Orrella dioscoreae: one gene and its partner. Each later gene encodes a partner of the first gene's protein in a complex. Links are inferred from orthologs where the notes say so. Each region holds a gene or a part of one and is shown on either strand. Other genes may lie near its edges.

Region 1 (2,785 bases):
GTATCGGATCCAAGGAAACTCCTACACGATGAAGCACGGGCAGCGGCCGGGCTGCGCACCGGCGTCCCGACCTTGGGTCCCTTGGATTTTCACATCGGCGTGCCGATCCGTGGTGGTTTCAAGCGATACGAAGTGTTGATATCGCGCCGTCACGCCCTCGCCGCAGCGGCGTCAAAGCTCGAGATTGTCGATCAGACGCGTGGCGCCCAGCTTCGCGGCGACCAGCACCACCAGCGGCTCTCCAGCCCGCACCTGCTCGGGGGACGCCTTGCGCAGATCGTGCTGGCGACGAACCGATACATAGTCCACCCCCCAACCGCGCGACGCCAGGCGTTCTCGCGCGCGCGCCTCCAGCACGTCGGTGTCCAGCTCGCCGGCACGCAGGCCCGCCTGCACGTCCTGCAGCGTGGCGTACAGCTGCGGGGCTTCCGCGCGCTCCTCGGGCGTCAGGTAGACGTTGCGCGAGGAAAGCGCCAGGCCGTCGGCGTCGCGCACGGTCTCGTGGGCCAGGATTTCCACCGGCAACTGGAACTGGCGGCACATGTGGCGCACGATCATGAGCTGCTGGTAGTCCTTCTTGCCGAAGACGGCCACGCGCGGCTGGACACAGGAGAAGAGCTTCAGCACCACCGTGCACACGCCGTGGAAGAAGCCGGGACGGAATTCGCCTTCCAGGATGTCGGCCAGGTCGCCCGGCGGCTGCACGCGGTAGTTCTGCGGCTCGGGGTACATCTCCTTGTCATCGGGCGCGAACACCACGTAGACGGCGCGCTGTTCTTCCAGCTTTTCCACGTCGTCCTGCAAAGCGCGCGGGTACCGGTCGAAATCCTCGTTCGGACCGAATTGCAGGCGATTGACGAAGATGCTGGCCACCACGGGGTCGCCGTGCTGGCGTGCCATCTTCATCAACGCCAGGTGGCCGGCGTGCAGCTTGCCCATCGTGGGGACCAGGGCGACGCGGTTCTGCCCGCGCAACTGGTCGCGCAATTCGTCGATGGCGTGGATGACTTTCAATGCATGTCTCCTGTGCGGGCCTTGCTGGCGCCGGCTTGGTCTCGGTTATTCGGTGTCGGCCGCGGTATAGGCCAGGCGCACGTAGATGGGCGCATAGGGCTCGGCCTGCGTGATCTCGAGCAGCGACTCGCGCGCCAGCTCCAGCATGGCCAGGAAGTGCACCACGACCACGGCGGCGGGCGCGCCTTCGTTGATGCGCTCCAGGAACAGGTCGCTGAATTCCATGAAGCGCACGCCGCCCAGGCGGCGCAGGATGTGCGTCATGTGGTCGCGCACGGAAAGCTGTTCGCGCGTGATGTGGTGATGGGCGTTCAGCTTGGCGCGCCGCATGATGTCGGCCCAGGCCGCGCGCAGGTCGTCGGCGTTCACCTCGGGCAGCACGCGCTCGGTCGTCAGGTCGGCCCAGGCCTGCGCGCGCATGAAGTCGCGCCCGGCCTGCGGCAGCGCATCGAGCTTGCGCGCCGCCAGTTTCATCTGCTCGTATTCCAGCAGGCGGCGCACCAGCTCGGCGCGCGGGTCTTCGGGCTCTTCGCCGGTGTCGGTCTTGCGCACCGGCAGCAGCATGCGCGACTTGATCTCGATGAGCATCGCCGCCATCAGCAGGTATTCGGCGGCGAGTTCGAGGTTGTGCTCGCGGATCTGTTCGACGTAGGACAGGTATTGCCGGGTCACCTCCGACATGGGGATGTCCAGCACGTTGAAGTTCTGCTTGCGGATCAGGTACAGCAGCAGGTCCAGCGGACCTTCGAAAGTCTCGAGGAAGACCTCGAGCGCATCGGGGGGAATGTAGAGATCCTGCGGCAGCGCGAACAGCGGCTCGCCATACAGGCGCGCCAACGCCACGCTGTCGACGACGTCAGGCGTGCTGTCCTCGGACGGCTGAACCAGCGCGTCCAGGCCGTTGCCCGGCAGGGCGGCGGACGTCATCCCCCGGAACCCTGGATCAGTCGTTCTGGTAGACGTAGGGGCGCTGCGGCACGCGGGCGATGCGGAAGCCTTCCTGCTGCTCGGCGTCGATGGACTTGTCCCACAGGCGCGCGCGGCCATCGCGCTGGGCCTGCTCGGTGCCGGGATGTTCCTTCTTATAGTCCTTGAGGAAGCGGGTGACTTCGGATTCGTAGTTGGCCATGATGCCGGAAATCTCTATACGTGGCGGGATGCAAGGAAGTTTACTTCAGTCCGCGCAACAGCCCGCGCGGTTACAATCCCGGCCATGAGCGACGCCCCAGCACCCCGTGCCGTCGACCCGCAACGGGCCGCGCGCATCCTGCCTTTCATCGTCGGCTGCGCCCTGTTCATGCAGATGCTGGACGCCACCGTCGTTGCCACCGCCCTGCCCGCCATGGCGCAGGCGCTGAACACCACGCCGGTCAGGCTGAACATCGCCATCACGTCCTACCTGCTGGCCGTGGCGGTCTTCGTGCCGATCAGCGGCTGGGCGGCCGACCGCTATGGCGCCCGCCGCGTCTTCCTGGCCGCCATCGGCCTGTTCGCCCTCAGCTCGGCCGCCTGCGCGCTGTCGCAGGACATCTCGCAACTCGTGGCCGCGCGCGTGGTGCAGGGCCTGGCCGGGGCCATGATGGTGCCCGTGGGCCGCGTCATCATGCTGCGCACCGTGCCCAAGCACGAGCTGCTGCGCGCCATGTCCTTCCTGTCCGTGCCCGCCCTGCTCGGGCCCATCGTCGGCCCGCCGCTGGGCGGCTTCCTGGTCACCTACGCGTCCTGGCACTGGATCTTCCTCATCAACATTCCCATCGGCATCCTGGGCATC
Region 2 (4,567 bases), 2.9 Mb from region 1 along the record:
GGCTGGGCCGCGCCCAGCAGCACCGTCAGGCCCACCTGGGTGTCCAGGGCGGCGCAGGTGTCGTCCAGCCGGGCAGCGCGATCCAGCACGGCCTGCTGATCGGGCCCCTCGACCGTGGCCTCCAGCCTTTCGGCCAGGTCTTGCGCCCGTCCCCAGACCTGCGACCACTCGATGGCGGTCAGCGGACCGCTGCGGTTGGCCAGCAGCACCGCCAGTTGCAGCGACACATAGGATTCGTCGGACCGCAGGCGCGCCGCGTGGCGGCCGCGATCGCTTTCGGCAAAGACGCGTATGGGCTTGCGGCCGGCGCTGCGCAGGCCCTGCAGCATCGGGATCAGGTCGGCGCCACGCACCGAACCGGCCAGGGCGAGATCGATGACGACCTCGCTGCCATCGTCGGTTTCCTCGGTGTCGTGGGCCTCGGGCGCGGCAGCCGCGGCATCGTCACCGGCCGCGTCGTGGCGCGACGCGGCCATGCCCGGTTCACGGCGCCCCTCCGCGGGGCCGGCTTCGCCCGCGCCCAGCAGCGGGTCGTGCTCGGAGGCCGGGAAATGCGCCTGCATGCGCTCGCGCGCACGGCGATCCTGCCACCAGTTGAATCCCAGCACCAGGGCGATGATCAACACGCCCAAAACGACCAGTCCGATCTGCAAATCACTCATTCTTTTTACTCCGCTGCCAGTCCGCGAGGGACGGCGCCTACGGTACTCAGGCCGCCTCGGCAGCCCATTGCACCGCGGAATCGATGTCCACGGCCACGATACGCGAAACCCCTTGTTCCTGCATCGTCACGCCCACCAGTTGCTTGGCCATCTGCATGGCGATCTTGTTGTGCGAGATGAACAGGAACTGGGTCTGTTCGCTCATGCTGCTGACGAGGTTGGCATACCGCTCGGTATTCGCGTCGTCCAGCGGCGCGTCCACCTCGTCGAGCAGGCAGAACGGCGCCGGATTTAGCTTGAAGAGCGCAAACACCAGGGCGGTCGCCGTCAGCGCCTTCTCTCCCCCCGACAGCAGGTGGATGGTGCTGTTGCGCTTGCCCGGCGGCTGCGCCATGACCTGCAGCCCCGCATCCAGGATTTCCTCGCCCGTCATGATGAGCTTGGCCTCGCCGCCCCCGAACAGCCTGGGGAACAGGTCTCCAAAGTGACCGTTCACGGTCTCGAAGGTTTCCTGCAGCAAGGCGCGCGTCTCGCGATCGATCTTGCGGATCGCGTCTTCGAGCGTCTCGATGGCCTCGTTCAGGTCGGCGTGCTGGGAATCCAGGAAGCCCTTGCGCTCGCGCGCGGTGTTCAATTCGTCCAGCGCGGCCAGGTTCACGGAGCCCAGGGATTCGATCTGGCGCGAGATGCGTTGCACCTCGGACTGCAGCCAGTTCACGCGGCGCCACGACTCGTCCAGCGTTTCCAGGTCGGCGGCCAGCGCATCGCGGTCCACCTGGCGCGCGTCCAGCTGCTCGGCAAACTGCTCGATGGCCAGGCGCGCGGCCTGCTCCTGCAGCTGCAATTCCATGATCCGCGCCCGGCGCGGCTCGAGCGAGCGCTCGCGTTGCAGGCGCTCTTCGTCGGCGGAACGCAGTTGCGCCGACAGATCATCCAGCTCGATGCGGGCGCGCGACAGCGACTCCTCGCGCTCGGCACGCAGCTCCAGCGCATCCTGCAAGCCGGCCTCGGCAGCCGAGGCATCCAGCACGGCCAGGTCTTCCTGCAACTGTTCGAGCTCGACGCCGGCACGGCGGGTCTGCTCGGCAGCCAGCTGCTGGTTGCGCTGCAGGTCGACGATGCGGGCACGCAGGCCACGCTCGGTGAAGTCGGCCTCCTGGGCGGCGCGCTCCAGCTCGCGCAGGCGGGCACGGGCAGCCTCGGCCTGGGCGGCCAGGTCCTCGCCCGCGATCTCGGCGTCGGCGAAGACGGATTGCTTCTCGCCCAGCTCCTCGTCCAGCGACTCGAAACGGGCTTCCGCTTCCTCGCGGGCGGCGCGCAGCTCTTCCTGCTGCACGCCGATCTCTTCCATGTCTTCGCGCAGGCGCGCGGCGCGCTCGCCGGTTTGCTGGGCCTGCTGCTGCAGGCGTGAATGTTCAAGCTGCAGGTCGTGCAGGCGGCGCGTGACCTCGGACACGCGCTGGCGCGCCGGGGCCAGCGCCTGGCTGACCTGCTGCCAGCCGGCCTCGGCGCGGGCCACCGCGCTGCGGGACTGGTCGGCGATCAGTTGCTGCGCCTTGATCTCTCGCTGCAGGTTCTCGATTTCCTGCTGTCGCGCCAGCATGCCAGCCTGCTCGGAATCGGCGGCGTAGAAACGCACGCTGTGCGCATCGACCAGGTGGCCGCTCTTGACGACCAGCACCGCCCCCTCGGGCAGGCTGGCGCGCGCGCCCAGCGCCTGCGCCAGGTCTGGCGTGGTGTAGACGTTGCGCAGCCAGTCGGCCAGCAGGGTGCGTAGCGCCGGATCGGTGATGCGCAGCAGGCTGGCCAGCGGCGTCAGGCCGGCAGGCGGCGCCGGCACGGCAGCCGGCACGGGCAATTGATAGAACGCCAGGCGCGCGGGCGGCGCGTCCTCGGCGAAGGCGCGCGCCCAGTCCAGGTTGCGCACCTCCAGGCCGGCCATGCGCTCGCGCAGGGCGGACTCCAGCGCGGTTTCCCAACCCGGCTCGATGTGCAGCTTCTGCCACAGGCGGCCCAGGCCTGCCAGTTCGTGGCGGGCCAGCCAGGGTTCCAGCGTGCCCTGCTTCTGCACGTCTTCCTGCAGCTTGGACAATGCGGCCAGGCGGGCATCCAGCTTGGCCAGCGACTGGGCCTCGGCCTGCGCGGCCTGCTGGGCGCTGGAACGCTCGGCATCGGCCTGCGGCACGCGGGCCTCGAGCTCGGCCAGCGTCTCCTGGGCTTCATGCAGCTGGTCTTCGGCCACCGCCTTGGCACCGGCCAGTTCTTCCAGGCGCACGGGATCCGGCGCCTGCAGTTCGCGCAGTTCCTGCTCCAGGCGCTCGCGGCGCTGCTCCAGGCTTTGCAGCTGGCGGTCGGCGTCGCGCTGTGCCTGCGCGGCCAGCGCCAGGCTCTGCTCGACCTTTGCCAGCGCGCTGCGCATTTCGTCGCGTGAGGCGGCCGCTTCACGCACCCGGCGCTCGGCATCGGGCAGCAGCGTCTGCGCATCGGCCGCGGCGGCCTGAGACGCCTCGGCGCGCGCCGCGCCCTCGGCCAGCTCTTCCTCGGACTGGGCGATCTGTTCGGTGCAGTGTTCCTGCTGGGCGCGCCACTCGTCGATCTGCTGCTGCAACTGCACGCGACGCGCCTGCAGGCGGTTGCGCGAATCGACCACGTGGCGGATCTCGGCCTCCAGCGTGCTGACCTGCGCATTCGCTTCGTACAGGGCGCCCTGGGCCGTGTGCACGGCATCGCTGGCGGCGTAATGGGCCTGGCGGCGCGACTCCAGCGCGGCCTCGTCGGTGCGCAGGGCGGCGACCGCGCCTTCGAGTTCGGTTTGCGCCTGCTCGATTTCCAGCGCCTTCTGGGCGCGCTCTTTCTTGGCCGCGGTTTCACGCTGGAACCAGAGCAGGTGCTGCTTGCGCTCGCCGTCGGCTTCCAGCTCGCGGTACTGGCGCGCCACCTCGGCCTGGCTTTCCAGGCGCTCGAGCTGGCTGCCCAGTTCGCGCAGGATGTCTTCCACCCGCGTCAGGTTCTCGCGCGTGTCCGACAGGCGGTTCTCGGTTTCGCGGCGGCGCTCCTTGTAGCGCGAGACGCCCGCGGCCTCTTCCAGGTAGACGCGCAGCTCTTCGGGCTTGGCCTCGATGAGGCGGTTGATCATGCCCTGGCCGATGATCGCGTAGCCACGCGATCCCAGGCCCGTGCCCAGGAAGATGTCGTGGATGTCGCGGCGGCGGACCTGCTGGTTGTTGACGTAGTAGCTGCTGGTGCCGTCGCGCGTCAGCACGCGGCGCACGGCGATCTCGGCGTAGGTGCTCCACTGCCCGACGGCACGGCCCTCGGCGTTGTCGAACACCAGCTCGACCGAGGCGCGCGCGGCCGGCTTGCGGTTGCCCGAGCCGCTGAAGATCACGTCCTGCATCGACTCACCGCGCAGTTCGGACGCCTTGGTCTCGCCCAGCACCCAACGCACCGCGTCGATGATGTTGGACTTGCCGCAACCGTTAGGCCCCACCACCCCCACCAGCTGGCTGGGCACGGGGATGGCGGTCGGGTCGACGAAGGACTTGAAGCCGGCAAGTTTTATCTGGATCAGGCGCACGGTTGCAAGAAGGAAGAGAGAAGCGCAAGGTATTGCGGATCCGGGCGGACAAGGACCCGGGGCTAGGCCAAGGGACAGCGGCGATGCACGGCGTGGGCCGGGAACAACAGCCCGGCGCGCAGGTCCAGCCTTCAGGCCTGGCGCCGGTTTCCCTGGCGCCACCGGCATGCAAGGCCTGTCGGGACGGGATACCGCGGTGCAAAAGCGGCCCCATCCGGGGCCGTCTTCGTCATCGAGGCCAATGATACCGCAGGCGCCGCCGGGCCCAGCGGCTATACTCGCTGACACTTTTTTCCCAGCGATACAAATAGCCCCCGGCGCGCCCCAG

The links.
Region 2: the proteins of ODI_RS20300 (region 1) and smc are in contact, whole or in part, in a crystal structure (PDB 3ZGX), measured with the Bacillus subtilis proteins. The link is inferred for Orrella dioscoreae from one-to-one orthologs.

Annotation. Positions count from the first base shown.
Region 1 is NZ_LT907988.1:4,420,861-4,423,645, forward strand. It holds ODI_RS20300 (segregation and condensation protein A), read right to left. Parts: upstream 1,942-2,785; coding sequence 1,060-1,941; downstream 1-1,059. Other genes in the region: ODI_RS20290 (GGDEF domain-containing protein), read right to left, coding at 1-13; panC (pantoate--beta-alanine ligase), read right to left, coding at 172-1,014; ODI_RS20305 (DUF3460 family protein), read right to left, coding at 1,958-2,146; ODI_RS20310 (MFS transporter), read left to right, coding at 2,228-2,785. UniProt on the Bacillus subtilis protein: Participates in chromosomal partition during cell division. May act via the formation of a condensin-like complex containing Smc and ScpB that pull DNA away from mid-cell into both cell halves.
Region 2 is NZ_LT907988.1:1,508,175-1,512,741, reverse strand. What follows is about bases 509-4,567. They hold smc (chromosome segregation protein SMC), read right to left. Parts: upstream 4,240-4,567; coding sequence 709-4,239; downstream 509-708. Other genes in these bases: ODI_RS07010 (cell division protein ZipA C-terminal FtsZ-binding domain-containing protein), read right to left, coding at 509-662. Outside these bases: more of ODI_RS07010, read right to left, coding at 1-508. UniProt on the Bacillus subtilis protein: Required for chromosome condensation and partitioning.